Regions from separate parts of the Amycolatopsis sp. NPDC001319 genome, predicted to be linked through region 2. Evidence: riboswitches for the same ligand, from Rfam matches in the RefSeq annotation. Region 2 holds a riboswitch; each other region holds the start of a gene.

Region 1 (6,330 bases), on a different contig from region 2:
GCTCTGCAGGACGGCACGATGATCAACAACAGTTCCGTGGTGCTGCGCGCGACCACGGCGGCGGGGAGGGTGCTGCTGACCGGAGACGTGGAGCTGGCCGCGCAGGCCGACCTGCTGGCCGAGGGGGTGGACCTGCACGCCGACGTGCTGAAAGTTCCGCACCACGGCAGCAGGTACTCGTTGCCCCAGTTCCTCGAGGCGGTGGGCGCGCGGGCGGCGATGATCAGCGTGGGTGCGGGCAACAGCTACGGGCACCCGGCGAAGTCCACAGTGGACGTGCTGGGCACGCTGGGTGTACTGGTGACGCGGACCGATGTGGACGGTGACACGGCCGTGCTGCCCGGTGCCGGCGGGCCGGCGGTGGCGCGCCGGGGTGAGCCGCGCGGGCCGCCCCGCTAGGGGAGCGGCCCGCGGGCCCGGTCAGCTCAGAGGCCGAGGGCCTTGCTCACGGCCTCGGCCGACGGGGGCACGGTCGCCTTCGGGCCGATGCGGCCTTCGAGGGCGTCGAGCGTCTTGAGGCCGTCGCCGGTGATGAGCAGCACGGTGTCGGCCTCGGGGTCGAGCTTGCCGGTCTCGATGAGCTTCTTCGCCGTCGCGACGGTGACGCCGCCGGCGGTCTCGGTGAAGATGCCTTCGGTGCGCGCGAGCAGCCGGATGCCCTCCACGACCTCCTCGTCGCTCACGTCCTCGATCGCACCGCCGGTGCGGTTGACGACGTCGAGCACGTAGGGGCCGTCGGCGGGGTTGCCGATCGCGAGCGAGCGGGCGATGGTGTCGGGCTTCACGGGCTGGACCACGTCGTGTCCGGCGCGGAAGGCGGCCGAGACGGGGGAGCAGCCGGTGGCCTGCGCACCGAACACCTTGTAGGGGCTGGCTTCCACGAGGCCGAGCTGGCCGAGCTCGCGGAAACCCTTGTCCACCTTGGTCAGCTGCGAGCCCGAGGCGATCGGCACCACGATCTGCTCCGGCAGGCGCCAGCCGAGCTGCTCGGCGACCTCGTAGCCGAGCGTCTTCGAGCCTTCGGAGTAGTAGGGGCGCACGTTGACGTTGACGAACGCCCACGTCGGGTGCTCGCCGGCGAGCTCGGTGGCGAGGCGGTTGACGTCGTCGTAGTTGCCGTCGACGGCGATCAGGTCACCGTCGTAGACGGCGGTGGTGAGGATCTTGGCGCGCTCGAGCGACTTCGGGATCAGCACGACCGACCGCCAGCCGGCGCGGGCCGCGGCGGCGGCCGTCGCGTTGGCCAGGTTGCCGGTCGAGGGACACGCGAGGACCTCGAAGCCGAACTCGCGGGCCGCGGCCAGCGCGACGGCGACCACGCGGTCCTTGAAGGAGTGCGTGGGGTTGCCGGTGTCGTCCTTGACCCACAGGGACTTCAGGCCCAGGGCCTTGGCGAGGCGGTCGGCCTTCACCAGACGGGTGGCGCCGGGTTCGGTGTTCGGGATCTCCTCGACGGTCGAGGGGACGGGAAGGAGCTTCTTGTAGCGCCAGATGTTCTTGGGGCCGGCCTCGATGTCTTCGCGGCGCACGCGGCCGAAGTCGTAGGCGACCTCGAGCGGCGAGAAGTCCTCCGCGGACACGAACTCCGGGGCGAGCGGCTGCCGGTGGCCCTCTTCCTTCGACACCAGTTCGACGGCCGGACCGAGGTCCAGGGTCTTCTTGGTGGAGGTCGTGCCGAGGGTAACGGTCATCGCGAGGTTCCTTTCCTCATCTGCCCCGCAAACGCGGGCCGGAATTGGCACCGTGGTCGTCAGCTATCCCGCAAATTCGGGAAGACAGGCTGTACGCCGGTTGCCGGGGCTTCGTCGGGCCGTTCCCTCTGCCCCTCTGGATGAGCGGTGTTCAGTTGTCGGCGCGCCGCGGTGTTTCCGGTGGAGCTGTGTTTCCGGCGGAGCGGGACGCTGCCTCGGGTACACCGTACGACATGGCGATCACCTCGTGCCACGGTGGCGGCGCACATCACCGGAGCGGGCGCGGGGCCGGGCGGGTGAGAGGATGGCGGGGTGACCACCGCACCCGCGCCGCTCCACCTCGTCCTCGGTGAGGAAGAACTGCTCATCGAGCGGGCTGTCCGCGCGTCGCTGGACGCCGCGCGGGCCATCGACTCCACGGCCGAGATGACGCGCAACCGGGTGTCCGAACTCACACCGCCCGTGCTCGCCGAGCTGGTGAGTCCTTCGCTGTTCAGCGAGGGGCGGGTCATCGTGCTCGACTCCGCGCACGACATCTCGCAGGAGCTGGCGGACGCGGTGATGGCGTACCTCAAGGCGCCCGCCGACGGGATCGTGCTCGTGGTCGTGCACAACGGCGGCGGGCGCAGCAAGGCGGCCAAGGCGCTGCCCGCGGCGCTGAAAAAGGCGGGCGCGGAGATCACCGAGTGCCCGAAGCTGACGAAGCCGGCCGAGCGCGAGTCGTTCGTGCGCAACGAGGTGCGCCGCGTCGGCGGCAAGATCGACGCCGCGGGCGTGATGGCGCTGATGGACACCGTCGGCTCCGACCTGCGTGAGCTGTCCTCCGCGGCGACGCAGCTCGTCGCCGACACCGGTGGCGTGGTCGACGAGCAGGCCGTGCGCCGCTACCACACCGGCCGCGCCGACGTGACCGGCTTCGCCGTCGCGGAGAAGGCCGTGGGCGGCGACCGCGCGGCGGCCCTGGAGTCGCTGCGCTGGGCCATGCAGCTGGGCGTGCCGCACGTCCTGGTCGCCGACGCCCTCGCCGACGCCGTGCGCACGATCGCCCGCGTGTCCGCCGCCGGCCGCGGCAACCCGAACCAGATGGCCGGCGAGCTGGGCATGCCGCCGTGGAAGATCCGCAAGGCGCAGGGCCAGTCCCGCGGCTGGGGCCAGGACGGCCTCGCCACCGCCATGCGCGTGGTCGCCCGCCTGAACGCCGAGGTCAAGGGCGTGGCGGCCGACGCGGACTACGCCCTGGAACGCGCGGTCGTCGAGGTCGTCGCCGCCAAGGGCGAACGCTGACCCTGCTCGCCTCGGCAGGCCCCGAATCGCCGACCGGTGAGGCTGAACCCGCCGCTCGGGAACGGGCAACGCGCCGGACCCGTACGCAGCCGTGAGGGCGCGCCAGTCCAGGCAGCTGTGTGCGTCGAGAACGGTCGAGAACACACGAAAAAGCCCGGCGACCAGGCGGTCACCGGGCTCTTTCAGGTCTGGCAGGGTGTCGCTGCGATCAGCTCAGAGCTGGTTCGCGCGCTTCGCGAGAGCCGACTTCTTGTTGGCGGCCTGGTTGGCGTGGATGACGCCCTTGGTGACGGCCTTGTCGAGCTTGCGGGCCGCGTCGCGCTGGAGTTCGAGGGTCTTGGTCTTGTCGCCGGAGTCGGCGGCCTCACGGAACTTGCGGATCGCGGTCTTCACCGAGGAGCGGATGGCCAGGTTGCGCTGGCGGGCCTTCTCGTTGGTGGTGATGCGCTTGATCTGGGACTTGATGTTGGCCATGAAGGCGTCCTGCTTTCGTCTCGGTGAAGGTCGCTGCCGCGTCGAAGTGGCTCCGGGCGCCTGGCGTCAAGACAGGCGCGGCCGGGTTTCCTCCCTGACGGAATGCCGCACGGCAACGACGGGAAAGCCTAACAGGCCTGCTCGCGGCCCCCTCGGGCGGCCCGCAGTGATCGGTTCGGCTACCGTGGAGACGGTAGTGCCTAGGGTTCCGCCACCGGTCCGCACGACGCGACCCACCACAACCAGGGCCGGCGGGACAGGTCCGAGCGGCACCATCGGCGCGGCCCGACGCCCGCCGTTCATCTGACGGGACAAAAGCCTGGAGGACCCGGCTTTCCGCGTGCGCGGAAGACCCGAAGGGGTCCGGTGAACACCACAGCTCTGTCGTTCGTCCTCATCGCCGCCGTCGTGCACGCGGGGTGGAACCTCGCGGCCAAGCGCGTCACCTTCGGCGGGCCGCGGTTCGTGTGGCTGTACTACACGGTCTCCGCCGTGGTGTTGCTCCCCGTGACAGTCATCGCACTGCTGGTCGAACCCGAGCGTCCACAGTGGACGTGGCTGCTCGCCGCCGTGGTCACGGCCGTGCTGCACGTGTCGTACGGCACGGTGCTGCAGCGCGGGTACGCCGTGGGCGACCTGTCGATCGTCTACCCGCTCGCGCGCGGCACGGGGCCGCTGCTGTCGGTGCTGGCGGCGGTGCTCGTGCTGCACGAGCACCCCGGCGTGCTGGGCCTGATCGGGGCGTTCCTCGTGGTGGCGGGCGTGCTCGTGATCAGTCTCGGCGGCAGCCAGGCCGACGTCAAAGCGCGCCGCGCCGGCGTGTTCTACGGCGTGCTCACCGGGGCGACCATCGCGGCCTACACGCTGTGGGACGCCCACTCCGTGACGACGCTCGCCGTACCGCCGCTCGTGTACTTCGGCGGCGGCGCGCTGGTGCAGAGCGTGCTGCTGGCGCCCGCGGCCCTGCGTGACCGGGCCGAGGTCGGGAAGCTGTGGCGCGAGCACCGCAAGGAGACGCTGATCGTCGGGCTCGCCTCGCCCGCGGCGTACCTGCTGGTGCTGTACGCGCTGCGGATGGCCCCGGTCAGCCTGGTCGCGCCGGCGCGGGAGCTGTCGATCGTGCTGGGCGGGCTCGCGGCGTGGTTCGTTCTCGGTGAGCGGAACGCGGCACGCCGGCTGGTGGGCTCGGTGGTGGTGCTGGCCGGGATCGTCGCGATTGCGGTGGCCTGAGCCACTCGGGTAGGCAGGACGCATGGACGTACTGAGCAGCCGGGTGCTGATCCACCCGCGAGACCTGGAGGCCTCGACCGCGTTCTACCGGGACACGCTCGGGCTGGCGATCCAGCGCGAGTTCCCCGGTGGCACGGTCTTCTTCGCGGGCGGCGGTTCGATCGAGGTCGTCGGCAGCAACGACGCGACGCCTTCGGCGGCCGTCGACCTGTGGCTGCAGGTGCGTGATCTGCCGGCGACGCTCGAGGAGCTGGCCGCGCGCGGCGTCACGCCGGTCCGCGGGGCGCAGCGCGAGCCGTGGGGGCTCGACGAGGCCTGGATCACCGATCCGGACGGCCTGCGCATCGTCCTGGTGCAGGTTCCGCCCGATCACCCGCTGCGCAGTGACCTCCGCTAGGGCTTGCGGGCCCGCAGCTGCGCCGCCAGGGCCGCGAAGCCCGGGGGCTCCCACGTCCACGTCTGCAGGTCGGTGAAGCCCGCTGCGGTGACCTCGGCGGCCAGGTCGTGGCGGGGGACCGGCAGCCACTTCTCGTGCGCGGACAGCAGCAGCCGGCCGCCGGGGCGCAGCACGCGGAACAGCTCGGCGAAGCCGGCCGTGCGGTCGTCCCAGAGCTGGACGTTGTTCATGCTCAGGACCACGTCCACGGACCCGGGAGCGCAGCCGGTGCGCGCCGCCGTTCCGTCACGCAGCGTCACGCGGTCTCCGCAGCGTTCGCGGCACAGGGCGCGCATCTCGGCCGAGGGTTCGACGCCGACGACCTCGGCCGCCAGGCGGCTGGCCGCGTCGAGGCCGACGCCCGGGCCGGGGCCCACGACCAGCACGGTTTCGTCGGGTTCCAGCCGCGCCAGGTCGACGAGCCGGTGCTCGGTGGCGGCGTTGCCGCGGGACATCAGCCGGCCGCCGACGCGGCCCAGCAGGCCGCTGGGGTGCCCGAACGCGCGGTCCAGCGCGGTGTCGAACGTCCCCGGGGGAGGGTGTGGAGTGCTCATCCTTCGAGGTCACCACGAGCCCGGCGCGCTCGCATCGGGGATGACCCCCAACCGCACCCGGAGGTCCATGGGACGATAGGAAGCGGCCACCCCCGACCTTTCCCGAGGACCACACGAGTGACAGCGCCCAAGACGTTCGCCGACACCACCTTCACGCCGCCGGAACTGATCCGCAACTTCTGCATCATCGCCCACATCGACCACGGCAAGTCGACGCTGGCGGACCGCATGCTGCAGCTCACCGGCGTCGTCGAGGAACGGGCGATGCGCGCGCAGTACCTCGACCGGATGGACATCGAGCGTGAGCGCGGCATCACGATCAAGGCCCAGAACGTCCGCCTGCCCTGGCAGGTCCAGGGCCAGGACCACGTGCTGCACATGATCGACACGCCCGGCCACGTGGACTTCACCTACGAGGTCTCGCGCGCCCTGGAGGCGTGCGAAGGCGCGATCCTGCTGGTCGACGCCGCACAGGGCATCGAGGCGCAGACGCTGGCCAACCTGTACCTGGCGCTGGAGAACAACCTCCAGATCATCCCGGTGCTCAACAAGATCGACCTGCCCTCGGCCGACCCGGACAAGTACGCGGCCGAGCTCGCGCACATCATCGGCTGCGAGCCCACCGACGTGCTGCGCGTCTCGGCGAAGACGGGCGTCGGCG
Region 2 (6,330 bases):
GAAGGCGGTCGAGCTCGCCGAACACCTTCGGCGTCGACAGGCCTTCGGTGTCGAACGCGAGCACCCAGTGGAACGTGTGGCGCGACAGCACGGGCACGAGCTGCTCACCGCGGCCGGTGCCGAGCGCGGTGCCGCCGTAGAGCGCGAAGGGCACGTCGCTGCCGAGCTTGCCCGCGATGGCGGCCAGCTCGTCGCGCGTCACGTCGAGCTTCCACAGCGAGGCCAGGCCGACGAGCGTCGCCGCCGCGTCGGCGCTCCCGCCCGCCATGCCGCCCGCGACGGGGATGCCTTTGCGCAGCACGATCCGCACCTTCGGGTCGTCGCCTTCGGCGCGACCGGCGTAGGTGGCGAGCTCCTGGGCCGCGCGCCAGGCGAGGTTTGTGGCGTCGGTGGGCACCGACCCCTCCCCCTCGCCGAAGACCTCGAGCCCCGGGTCGTCGGTGACCGCGACGGTCACCTCGTCCGTGAGCGACAACGCCTGGAAGACGGTGACCAAGTCGTGGTAGCCGTCCTCGCGCAGGTCACCGATGGCCAGGTGCAGGTTGACCTTGGCCGGGACCCGGACGGTGACTGGTGGTGGAACTACGGCGAGCACCCGTCAAGCCTACGTGGCCGGGCGCCTGGCCTCCCCACCAGGAGAAAACAGCCGTTTTCAGGACGGCTGTCCCAACCTCTCGGACACGCTCCCGACTCTCCCGTCCCCCAGTCCCACCGCACCCCACCGTGGCGTTGGTTGCGCTCAACGCACCCAATGCGGCGTTCGTTGCGTTGAACGCACCGAACGCCACAGTGGGGCGCGGTGAGCCGGAGGTGTGGCGAGCGGTCAGGCGGCGACGCTCTGCGCGGCCCGCACGGCCGGCGTCACGTGGGCGCCACGGTCGGCGATCCACGCCAGCGCCGCGTCGGCGCGCTCGCCGCGGACGCCGATGCGGAAGCGGGCGATCGGGGTGTCGCCGATGCGCGTGAGACCGCCGCCGATGGTGGCGACCTCCACGTCGAAGCGGCCGGCCGCCTCGGGCAGCAGGGCGCCGACGGACGCGAAGCCGATCAGCACGACGTCGGCGGACCGGTCGTACTTCGCGGCCTGCGCGCGGGCGGTCTCGATGGCCGGCAGCACCGCCTGCGCGGTCCAGCTGCCCGGCGAGGCGATGAGGTCCAGCACGTGACCGCGTTCGACGACCGCGCCGTCTTCGAGCACCGCGACGTCGTCGCAGACGCGGCGGACGACACCGGCGTCGGGCGTGGTCAGGAGCACGGTGGTGCCCAGCTCGGCGCGCGCCCGGTCGAGCACGGCGAGCACGGCGCCGGCCTCCTCGGGGGCGATGCCGGCGGTGGGGTCGTCGGCGAGCAGCACGGCGGGGCCGGCGGCGAGGGCCTTGGCCACGGCGACGCGGCGCAGCTGGCCGGGCGTGAGGTCGGCCGGCTTCTGCGCGGCCCGGGCGGTGAGGCCCACGAGGTCGAGCAGGTTGCCGACGCGGCTCTTGCGCTGCGGGCCGTCGACGCCGAGCTGCTCCAGCGGCGTGGCGATGTTGCCGGCCACGGTGCGCTCGGCGAGCAGCTCCGGCTTGGTGCCGACGACACCCAGCTGACGGCGGACCTCACGCAGCCGTCGGCCGTCGAGCGCACCGGTGTTGAGGCCGTCGAGCCGCACGACACCGCGGTCCGGGCGCTCCTGCAGGGCGATGCAGCGGGCGAGCGTGGACTTGCCGGAGCCGGCGGGACCCACCACGCCGAAGAGGGAGCCGGCCTGCACGTCGACGCTCACATCACGCAGCGCGGCGACCGGATTTCCGTTGAGGGGAAAGGACTTGGACACGTTTTCGACAGTGATCACGAAGAGAGCTCCAGGCATGAGGCGCAGCACCGTTTCCGGGCGCGCCGGGCGTCACCGAATTACCGTCCTTTTCGGACGGTGCGCAGAATTGCGGAAGAAAGATCAGGCGATGACTGTGGAGCGTCGACACGCACATACCGTGCGGCGACCTTCATCGACGACGCGCCGCCGGGTCAACAGGAGCGGGCGGGCTACCCTCTGCATCGGAAACAGCCTCCATCGGTCCTGGCTGTAGCACCTGCCCCATGGGGGGTGGTTGCTGCGACTTCGGCGAGCCAGGTCTCTCAGTCGCTCGGGATGGACGTTTCTGAGTAAAGCCGATCCCATTGGGTGAACGCAAGCGCGTTGGTGCAGATCACACGAGTGGTGGTGCCCGGATACCGGGACACCCGCAGCCACATCGTGGACCCCAAAAGCTCCGGCACCGAATTTCTTCCGCGCGGCGAATCCAGCCCTTATTCCACTGTGGACGCCGCCGATCCCTGGTGGAGGCGCGATTCCGGCCCGACAATTCCGCGACGGCCCGCGCGTGGGTAAATGACGGTTCGGCCAGGTAGTTCGCCACGGCGAGACACCGCGTCTTCCCGGCCGGACACCCGCTCCCGTCCGCGAGCCGATTCCGGCCGACTCACCCCATCGGTGATACACGCGTATCCTATACAGTCGTATCACCAACGCGGAGGAGAACCGTGGCGCACCGGGTCGACCACGAGCAGCGCCGGCGCGAGATCGCCACGGCGGTGTGGCGGATCGCGGCCGAACGCGGGCTCGACTCCGTGAGCATGCGCGAGGTGGCCGCCGAGGCGGGCGTGTCGCTGCGGCTGGTGCAGTACTACTTCGAGACGAAGCACAATCTGCTCGTGCTCTCCCTGCGTTATCTGCACGAACGCGGCGAGCAGCGCACGCAGGCCCGCATCGCGGCGCAGGTCGACCAGAGCGTGCGCGGCGTGGTCCGGACGCTGCTCACGGAACTGCTGCCGCTGGACGCCGAGCGTGAGCTGTCGCTACGCGTCCACCGCGCCTACTTCAGCCGTACCCACAGCGACCCGGCGCTGGCGAAGGTCTTCCTGCAGGCCGAGACGCCGATCGAGGACCTGCTCACCAGCCTGCTGCGCCGCACGGTTCTCCCGCCCGGCGTCCAGCCGCGGCAGGAAGCGAACCTCCTGGTCGCGGGCTTCACCGGACTCGGCCTCGACGTCCTCCACGGCCGCTTCACGCCGGGCGAGGTCCTGGCGACGCTGGACTACCACCTGGCACGGCTGTTTCAGGCTTGAGCCGCGAGCCGCACGAAGTCGTGCACGTCGAGCTGCTCGCCGCGCGTCTTCGGGTCGATGTCGGCCGCCACGAGGAGTTCACCCGCGCGGTCGGCCGAGCCGGCCCAGCCGGCCAGAGCCGCGCGCAGTGTCTTGCGGCGCTGGGAAAACGCGGCGTCGACGACTTCAAACAGGCGTTGCCGCTCGACGCCCTCCACCGGAGTGCCGCGTTCGAAGGACACGAGCGACGAGTCGACGTTCGGCACCGGCCAGAACACCGACCGCGGCACGGCGCCGACCTTGCGCGCCGGGCCGTACCAAGCGAGCTTCACGCTGGGCACGCCGTAGATGCGGCTGCCGGGACCGGCGGCCATGCGGTCGGCGACCTCGGTCTGGACCATCACCATCCCGCGCTGCAGCGAAGGCAGCTCGGCCAGCAGGTGCAGCACGACGGGGACCGCGACGTTGTACGGCAGGTTCGCCACCAGCGACACGGGCTCGGCCGGCAGGTCCGCCGCGCTGATCCGCAACGCGTCGGCGCCGACCACGGTCAGCTGATCCGCGACGGAAGCGGCGCGTTCGGCGGCCGTTTGCGGAAGCCGCGCCGCCAGCTTCGGATCGATCTCGACGGCCACCACGCGGGCACCGGCGTCGAGCAGGCCCAGCGTCAGCGACCCCAGCCCGGGGCCGACCTCGAGAACGACGTCGCCCGGCTGGACTCCGGCCAGCTCGACGATGCGGCGAACCGTGTTGGGGTCGTGCACGAAGTTCTGGCCGAGCTTCTTCGTCGGCCGGACGTCGAGCTCGTCCGCCAGCCCGCGGATCTCGGCAGGCCCCAGCAGTTCAACCACCGGGGAAGCCTACCGAGCCTCGGGAACTGCGGAACTCAGGCCCGCTTGCCGCAGACCGGCCAGGCGCTGTAGCCACCGCGAGCGTCGCGGACCTTCTCGGCAATCGAGATCTGCTGCGCGCGCGAAGCCTGGTTCGGGTACGCCGCGTACTGGTCGCCGCCGTAGGCATCCCAGGTGCGCTTGTCGAACTGGAGGCCGCCGTAGTAGCCGTTGCCGGTGTTGATCGCCCAGTTGCCGCCGGCCTCGCACGCTGCGATCCGGTCCCACGCGGAACCGTCGCCGATCGCCGGGTCGGCGGGCTTCTTCGTGCCCACCTTGAGGATCTTCGGCTTGGCCTCGAGGAGGACCTTCACCGAGACCTGCTCGCGGGAGACCTCTTCGCCGTTCTTCTTGGTGACCTTGTAGGTCACCATCTTCTGGCCCGGGGTGCCCGGGTCCTGAACGGTGGTCTTGCCCTGCTCGAGCGTCGGGTCGTCGACCTTCTGCACATCGGGGTCGATGGTCTCCTGCTGGTTGACCATCGAGATGCCCATGCGGCTGACGTGGACTTCGGCGCCGTCCTTGAGAGAGACGTTCAGACCACCCTCGACCGCGTCGTCCGGGCCGAGGTTCATCTTGAAGTCGGAGAGGAACTCCTTGGTGGTCACCGCGTTCGTGGTGACCTGGCGCGGCGCGTTGGTGCCGTCGAAGAGCGTGATGTGCTTGAGGGTCTTGACCTGCACGGTCGAGCCCTCGAGCGGCAGCTCGCCGGTGCCGGGCATCGACGTCCAGGCGCCCTTGCCCATCATGTCGGCCATGCCGAGCTGGGTCATGGCCTCGCCGAGCGTGGTCGCGCGCACCCAGGACGGGCGGGACACACCGTCGACCACGAGGTTCAGCTGGCGACCGCGCTCGAGCTTGATGACGCCGCCGTCGCCGACCTCGGCCTGCGGCGAGGGCGAGAGCGAGTCGTGGGCGCCGACGGAGAGGCCGGCGTCTTCCAGGACCTCGCCGACGGTGTCGCCGTAGCTGTGGACGGTGACCTCGTGGCCGTCGACGTCGACGGTCACGCTCTTGTTCATCGCCAGCGCCGCGGCACCGCCGCCGCCGACGGCGATCAGGACGGAGAGCACAGCACCCTTGAGGAAGCGGCGCTTCCAGGTGCGGGTCGCCTCGCGCAGGCCTTCCTCGACGGCGACCTTCTTGGCCTCCGGAGTGGCGGTGCGGTCCTCGGCGAGCTCGTCCGGGATGGCGAGCGGCGGGAGCATGGTGGTCTCGGCGTTGATCAGCCGGATCAGCTCGTCGACGTCGACGTCGATCTCGGCCATCATCGCGTCGGCGTCAGGGCCGAGAGCGGCCAGCACGTCCTGCTCGGTCACGTACAGCTCGTCGGAGAACCCGAGGTCCCCGTATGCGGTGTCTTCGAGCTCGCGGTCGAGCACGGCCACCGAACCAGCGGAAGTGAAAAGGGTCTGCGCAGCACCACGATTCTCGGTGCTATGGCGCGAGCCACCCTGCCTACTACCAGTCACTGGGTCGTTCCCTTTCCCAGGACAGGACGTGTCACCACGACCTGTTCCTTCGTCGCGACGCACCATTCGGTGCGCCTCTCAAGTCCGACACCCCCAGCCAGCGCCATCGTCACGGTCCCGAGTCGTACCAACCTCGGTGCCGCTTCCCCGACGTGCACTGACGTGACTGTGGGCGTATCAGCCGGATCCGCGTCCGCGGTTCCGACCGGCACGATCACGGGACAGTAACGGAGGTCGCCGGGTTGCGCAAACACCCCTCGGAGTGTCGTGACCTGTGTCACTCGTCAGTGTGGGCTACTGCGCTCCCCGAACGTCGCAATCCGTTCAACCCGTTGTGACACTGGGCAATTGGTAGACGCGTTCGGCGGTGGTCCGGACCGCCTGGGCCACCTCGTGAACCGCTTCGCCCCTCAGCGCCGCGAGGTGCCGGACGGTGTAGGCGGTGCAGTAGGGCTCGTTCGGGCGCCCACGGAACGGGTGGGGGGTCAGGAACGGCGCGTCGGTCTCGGCGAGGTACTGCCCCGCCGGCGCGAGCCGCGCGGCCTCGTGGAGCCCGCGGGCGTTCTTGAAGGTGACGGTGCCGGCGAACGAGAGCACGTAGCCCTTGTCGAGGCAGCGGCGCGCGATGTGCTCGTCGCCGGAGAAGCAGTGGAAGACGACGGTGTCCGGTGCGCCCTCTTCGTCCAGGATGCGCAGCACGTCCTCGTGGGCCTCGCGGTCGTGGATCATCAGCGTCTTGCCGAGGCGCTTGGCGAGGTCGATGTGCCAGCGGAACGCGTCCTGCTGGGCGTCGTGCGGCGAGTAGTCCCAGTAGTAGTCGAGGCCGGTCTCGCCGACGGCGACCACGCGCTCGGCCGACGCCAGACGCTCCACTTCGGACT
Region 3 (6,330 bases), on a different contig from region 2:
GGCGCCGACGTGCCCGCCGAGGAGGTGGCCCGCGCCGCCGGCGTCGACCTCGCTTCCCTCGAAGGCGACCGCGGGCACGCCGTGGAGACGATGGCGCGCGGTGCGGCGGTGACCGTCCGGCGGCTGTTCGACGAGGGCCGGGTCGACGCCGTGCTGGCGGTCGGCGGCTCGGGCGGGTCGTCGATCGCGGCGGCGGTGATGCGCGAGCTGCCGGTGGGGCTGCCGAAGCTGCTGGTCTCCAGCATGGCGTCCGGCGACGTCCGCCCGTACGTGGGCGAGACCGACGTGACGCTGATGTACTCCGTGGTCGACATCGCCGGGCTCAACTCGGTGTCGAAGACCGTGCTGGGCAACGCGGCGGCGGCGATCGCCGCCATGGCCCGCCACCACGACACCGGCCGCGAGACCACCGACCGGCCCGTGGTCGCGGTGACGATGTTCGGCGTCACCACCCCCGCCGCGGACGAGGCCCGCGCCGAGCTCGAACGGCTCGGCTACGAGGTGCTCGTGTTCCACGCGACCGGCTCCGGCGGCCGGGCGATGGAGAAGCTCGTGACCGACGGCCTGCTCGCCGGTGTGCTCGACCTGACCACGACGGAGCTGGCCGACGAGCTCGTCGGCGGGGTGCTCTCCGCGGGCCCGCACCGGCTGGAGGCGGCCGGGCGCGCGGGACTGCCGCAGGTGGTCAGCGTCGGCGCACTCGACATGGTCAACTTCGGCCCGGCCGACACCGTGCCCGAGCGGTTCGCGGGCCGGAACCTGTTGGTGCACAACCCGACCGTCACGCTGATGCGGACCACCGCGGAGGAATCCGCGGAGCTGGGCACGCTGCTCGGGCGCAAACTCCGGGCGGCACAAGGGCCCGTGTCGGTGTTCCTGCCGCTCGGCGGAGTGTCCGCTGTGGACGTTCCGGACGGCCCGTTCCACGACCCGGCGGCGGACGCCGAGCTGTTCGCCCACCTCACTGAAGCGCTTTCCGGCAGCGCCGCGATCGTGACGCGGCGCGAAGAGGCCATCAACGACGCCGGGTTCGGCGCGGCCGCCGCCCGGGAACTGCACCGGCTCATCGGCGAAGGGAGGTCCTGACGTGGACCGCGAACGAGCGCTGGCCCGGCTCACCGCCGCGGTGGCGCAAGGCTGGCCCGTGATCGGCGGCGGCGCGGGCACCGGCCTGTCCGCCAAGGCCGCCGAGGCCGGCGGCATCGACCTGCTGATCATCTACAACTCCGGCCGCTACCGCATGGCCGGCCGCGGCTCGCTCGCCGGGCTGCTGGCCTACGGCGACGCCAACGGCATCGTCGTGGACATGGCGCGCGAGGTGCTCCCGGTCGTGCGCGACACGCCGGTGCTGGCGGGCGTCAACGGTACCGATCCGTTCCGGCTGATGGGCCCGTTCCTCGACGAGCTCAAGCGGATGGGGTTCGCCGGCGTGCAGAACTTCCCGACGGTCGGGCTGATCGACGGCGTGTTCCGCCAGAACCTCGAGGAGACCGGCATGGGTTACGGCCTGGAGGTCGACCTCGTCGCGCTGGCCCGCGAACGCGATCTGCTGACCGCGCCGTACGTCTTCGACCCCGAGCAGGCCGCCGACATGACCCGCGCGGGAGCCGATGTGCTGGTGCCGCACCTCGGGCTCACCACCAGCGGCACGATCGGCGCGCAGACGGCGGTCACGCTCGACGAGGCCGTCACCCGGGTGCAGGCGATGCACGACGCGGCCAAGCGGGTGAACCCGAACGTGCTCGTGCTGTGCCACGGCGGCCCGATCGCCGAACCCGCAGACGCGCAGTACGTGCTCGACCACACCGAAGGGATCGTCGGTTTCTTCGGTGCTTCCTCGATCGAACGGCTCCCGGCCGAGCGCGCGATCCGCGAGCAGACGGAGGCCTTCCGCGCGCTGCGGCGGTGATCGCCGGTCTGTGAGCGCCGTCTCAGCTCACGGGACACCTCTGGCGTCACGGGGCGTCGTTCGGTTACCTTCATCAACAGGTCATGAGTGCCAGCGTTCAGCCCCGGCTTGCTGGCCGGCAACCCTCCTACCGCGGTGGGGTGCCCCGGGTGAAGACCGGGCCGGTCGCGTTGTGCGACAGGCAAGCGCGGGCCCCTCGCCGGGGGTCCCCCGGACTGCCGAGGAGGCACCGCCATGACGCTCGCTCTGGACCGTACCGCTGGAAACACCGAAACCGTTGCCGCACAGGGGATTCCCGGCGTCGCGGGGGCGGCGCTGCGGGTGCCGCTGGTGACCGGCGGCGAGATCGGCTACGCGAACCTCGACCACGCGGCGAGCGCGCCGTGTCTCGACGCGGTCCGCTCCGCGGTCGACGAGTTCCTGCCCTGGTACGCGAGCGTGCACCGCGGCGCCGGCTTCGCGTCGCAGGTGTCGACGCGGCTTTACGAGCGCACGCGCGACATCCTGCGCCGGTTCGTCGACGCGCGCGCCACCGACACCGTCGTGTTCACGCGCAACACCACGGATTCCTTCAACCTGCTGGCCCGCTCGCTGCCGCGGCGCACGTCGGTGGTCGTGTTCGACACCGAGCACCACGCGGCCCTGCTGCCTTGGCGTGGCCCGAATGTGCGGCGCGTGCCGCTGCCGCGCACGCGCCTGGCCGCGGTGTCCGTTGTGGACGAAGCACTCGCCGCCTGCCCGGAAGGACCGCGGCTCGTGGTGGTGACCGGCGCGTCGAACGTGACCGGTGAGCTGCTGCCGGTCGCCGAGATCGCCGCCGTGGCAAGGAAACACGGCGCGCGCGTGGCGCTGGACGCCGCGCAGCTCGCGCCGCACCGCCGGATCTCCCTGCGGGAGCTGGACGTCGACTACGTCGCGCTCTCGGGGCACAAGCTCTACGCACCCTTCGGCGCCGGCGCGCTCATCGGCCGGTCCGACTGGCTGCGCGCTGCCGAGCCGTACCTCGCCGGCGGGGGCGCGACGAAGCTCGTGACCGAGGACGCCGTCGTGTGGAACACCGGCGCCGAACGGCACGAGGCCGGCTCGCCGAACACCGTCGGGGTCTACGCGCTGGGCGTCGCGTGCGAGCAGCTGGCCGCGAACTGGACCGCCGTGGGCGAGCACGAGGCCACGCTGCTGGAACGGCTGCGCAAGGGCCTGGCCGGCGTGCCCGGCTGCGCCGAGCTGCGCCTGTTCGACGCAGCCGTGGACCGCGTGGGCACGGTGAGCTTCGTCGTCGACGGCTTCGAACCCGGCTGGCTCGCCGCGGTCCTCTCGGCCGAGTACGGCATCGGCGTGCGCGACGGCGCGTTCTGCGCCCACGTCGCCACCAAGCGCCTCATCGGCGAATGCGGCCGCGACGGGCAGCAGGCCGTGCGTGTGAGCCTCGGCCTGGGCAGCACCGAGGAGCACGTGGACCGGCTCGTGCTCGCGCTGCGCCAGATCGTCGCCCGCGGCGCCCGCTGGGAGTACACGAAGGTCGACGGCCGCTGGGCGCCGGTGGGGGACCCGCGGGAGCTTCCTCCGTTCTGCGCCTGAGGCGCTCGCTAGGCTCCCCGCATGGGGAGAGCGTGGGGGTTCTGGGTTCCGTTGGCGGCGCTGGGGTTCGCCGAGCTGATCCTGGCGGCGGTGCAGCTCGCGACCGCCGAACACGGGGCGCAGGGTGATCTCCATGCGGACCCGGTCCACCGGGTCCCCGGAGGTCTCCTCGGCCCCGACCCCGGCCCCGGAGGGCTGCAGTTCCTCACCCAGGACCAGGTGCCGCTGCCGCCGTCGACGTACGCGACGGCGCTCGGCTGGCCGATCGCGCTCGCCGTGGTGGTGGCACTCGTGCTGGCCGGGTACGTGCGGGCCGGGAAGGCCCCGAGCACCGGCCGGTTCGCCGCCCTCGTCGCCGGTGGTGTGCTGGCCGTGCCGGTGCTGGACCTGGCCGCGTTCGGCTGGCTCGGTCTCGGCGCGGACCTGCGCGGACCCGCGCTGGCGACGCTGGGGCTGGTGGTGCTCGCGTGGTACGAGCGCAGCGTTGTCGTGCTGGTGGTCGCGGTGGTCTTCGCCCTGGTCGCGGCCGTGGTGCTGCCCGGGCTCGGCGGGGTCGTGCTGTCGGCCGCGATCCTGCTGGCGACGGCGTTCGCGGTGGTCGCCGGACCGGCGAAGTGGCGGTCACGGCCTGCCGCCGCGACCGGGTGAGCCCGGGGCGTGGACAATGGGGGCGTGAGCACCGAGTCCTCCTCGTCCGAACACGGCCTGTCCGAAGGCGCTGAGCCCGCCGATGCCCCCGAACCGGCGGTGACCGGCGACGCGGCTCCCGAAGAGCCTGCCGCCGAGAAGGCGGCCGTGCTGCTGCCCAAGCGCCGGGTCGGGCTGGTGTTCGCGGTCGCGGCCGTGATCTGGGTGATCGACCTGGTGTCGAAGAACCTCGTGGCGGCCAACCTCGAGGGCAAGGAGCCGGTGCGCGTTCTCGGCGGGCTGATCTACCTGCAGGTGATCCGCAACTCCGGCGCCGCGTTCTCGATGGCCTCCGGGATGACGTGGGTGTTCGCGCTGGTCGCGGCCGCGGTGGCGATCGCCATCATCTGGCTGTCGCGGCGGCTGCGCAGCGTCGGCTGGGCCATCGGCCTCGGCCTGGTGCTCGCGGGCGCGCTCGGCAACCTCACCGACCGCATCTTCCGGGCCCCCGGCCCGCTGCGCGGTCACGTCATCGACTTCATCTCGGCCTTCGCCCCCAACGGCGAGGGTTTCGCGATCTTCAACATCGCCGACTCCGCGATCTGCGTCGGCGGCGTGCTCATCGTCCTGCTGTCGCTGCTGGGCAAGGACTACGACGGCACCTCGACCCGCGACAAGAACAGCAAGAAGGAGACCGCGTGACCGCGCGCCTGCTGCCCGTCCCCGACGGGCTCGACGGCATGCGCGTCGACGCCGGCCTCGCCAAGCTGCTGGGCCTGTCCCGCACGGTGGTGGCGGAGCTCGCCGAGACCGGCGACGTGCTGGTGGACGGCCGGCCCGCCGGCAAGTCCGACCGCCTGACCGCCGGCGGCCTGCTCGAAGTGACGCTGCCGGAGCCGGAGTCCCCGATCCAGGTCATCGCCGAGCCCGTGGAGGGCATGAAGATCCTCCACGACGACGACGACATCGTGGTGATCTCCAAACCCGTGGGCGTCGCGGTGCACCCGAGCCCCGGCTGGACCGGGCCCACAGTCGTCGGCGGGCTCGCCGCCGCGGGCCTGCGCATCTCGACGTCGGGCGCCGCCGAGCGCCAGGGCGTGGTGCACCGGCTCGACGCGGGCACCACCGGCGTGATGGTGGTGGCCAAGAGCGAGCACGCGTACACGGTGCTCAAGCGCGCCTTCAAGGAGCGCACCGTCGACAAGGGCTACCACGCAGTGGTGCAGGGCCACCCGGACCCGACGCGCGGCACCATCGACGCGCCGATCGACCGGCACCCGCGCCACGACTACAAGTTCGCCGTCGTCGCCGGCGGGCGCCCGAGCGTGACGCACTACGAGGTAGTGGAGGCGTTCCGCGCCGCGTCGCTGGCCCACGTGAAGCTCGAGACGGGCCGCACGCACCAGATCCGCGTGCACTTCTCCGCGCTGCGCCACCCCTGCGTGGGCGACCTGACCTACGGCGCCGACCCGGTGCTCGCGCGCCACCTCGGGCTCACGCGGCAGTGGCTGCACGCCCGTACCCTCGGCTTCGCGCACCCGGCCGACGGCCGCTGGGTCGAGTTCGAGGCCGAGTACCCCGACGACCTCGCCCGCGCGCTGGAGATCCTGCGCGAGGAGAGCTACTAGCCCTCGACGGCCCAGGTCAGCGTGCGGTCGTCCGGCTCCGGCCGGGGACTCCAGCGCACCGAGACCACGCGCGTCGCGTCCGGGATGACGTAGACGGTGTGGCCGCCGAGCGTCTCGCCCGGCCGCACGCCGATCTTGTGCGGCGGCCGGGAGGTCAGTGACACGGGCGCCTTGGCGACCGTCGTGCCGTCGGCTGTGACGAGCTCCAGGTAGTTGTCGGGCAGCGACGCGAAGGGCACGTTGCCGCGGTTGGTGATCTCGGTGTGCACGACCACCGCCCGCTCGCCCGCGTCGAGCCGGTAGCCGGCGGCGCCGAAGAGGTAGTCGGCCGGGTCCTGCACCTCCAGCAGCTGCACGGTGAGCTGCTCGCCTTCGAGGCCCTGCGTCGCGAGCGTCTCGCCGATCCGGCCGCGCTTGCCCTCGGCCGGGCCCGCGCGGCGCGGTTCGTCGCCGCGCGCCCAGGACGCCGTCTGCGGTACGCCCCACGTGCTCAGCGCGGGGTCGAGCGGCGGCGGTGCGTACGGGCCCGACGGCACGCCATAGGGTCCCGAAGACACGCCGTACGGGCCGGACGGCACGCCCGGCCCG

Evidence for each region. Region 2 has a riboswitch for S-adenosylmethionine ahead of ACFY1H_RS35415 (ATP-binding cassette domain-containing protein). Riboswitches for the same ligand answer to the same signal wherever they lie in the genome.
Region 1: it holds a riboswitch for S-adenosylmethionine, as region 2 does, so the genes downstream of both, thrC (threonine synthase) here and ACFY1H_RS35415 (ATP-binding cassette domain-containing protein) in region 2, are expected to answer to the same signal.
Region 3: it holds a riboswitch for S-adenosylmethionine, as region 2 does, so the genes downstream of both, ACFY1H_RS25175 (aminotransferase class V-fold PLP-dependent enzyme) here and ACFY1H_RS35415 (ATP-binding cassette domain-containing protein) in region 2, are expected to answer to the same signal.

The regions. Positions count from the first base shown of each region.
Region 1 covers NZ_JBIAWY010000009.1:50,665-56,994, forward strand. The annotation lists gene ACFY1H_RS31205 (ComEC/Rec2 family competence protein) at 1-399, shown strand, start outside; gene thrC (threonine synthase) at 426-1,691, opposite strand; SAM riboswitch class I at 1,705-1,838, opposite strand; gene holA (DNA polymerase III subunit delta) at 2,004-2,975, shown strand; gene rpsT (30S ribosomal protein S20) at 3,189-3,449, opposite strand; gene ACFY1H_RS31225 (EamA family transporter) at 3,816-4,679, shown strand; gene ACFY1H_RS31230 (VOC family protein) at 4,702-5,076, shown strand; gene ACFY1H_RS31235 (class I SAM-dependent methyltransferase) at 5,073-5,669, opposite strand; gene lepA (translation elongation factor 4) at 5,787-6,330, shown strand, end outside.
Region 2 covers NZ_JBIAWY010000011.1:437-6,766, reverse strand. The annotation lists gene ACFY1H_RS35420 (4-(cytidine 5'-diphospho)-2-C-methyl-D-erythritol kinase) at 1-595, opposite strand, end outside; gene ACFY1H_RS35415 (ATP-binding cassette domain-containing protein) at 824-1,834, opposite strand; SAM riboswitch class I at 2,048-2,138, opposite strand; gene ACFY1H_RS35410 (TetR/AcrR family transcriptional regulator) at 2,524-3,108, shown strand; gene rsmA (16S rRNA (adenine(1518)-N(6)/adenine(1519)-N(6))-dimethyltransferase RsmA) at 3,099-3,938, opposite strand; gene ACFY1H_RS35400 (transglycosylase family protein) at 3,974-5,359, opposite strand; gene ACFY1H_RS35395 (TatD family hydrolase) at 5,774-6,330, opposite strand, start outside.
Region 3 covers NZ_JBIAWY010000006.1:368,447-374,776, reverse strand. The annotation lists gene ACFY1H_RS25185 (Tm-1-like ATP-binding domain-containing protein) at 1-1,086, shown strand, start outside; gene ACFY1H_RS25180 (phosphoenolpyruvate hydrolase family protein) at 1,088-1,909, shown strand; SAM riboswitch class IV at 1,989-2,103, shown strand; gene ACFY1H_RS25175 (aminotransferase class V-fold PLP-dependent enzyme) at 2,144-3,487, shown strand; gene ACFY1H_RS25170 (hypothetical protein) at 3,509-4,135, shown strand; gene lspA (signal peptidase II) at 4,160-4,816, shown strand; gene ACFY1H_RS25160 (RluA family pseudouridine synthase) at 4,813-5,742, shown strand; gene ACFY1H_RS25155 (AsnC family protein) at 5,739-6,330, opposite strand, start outside.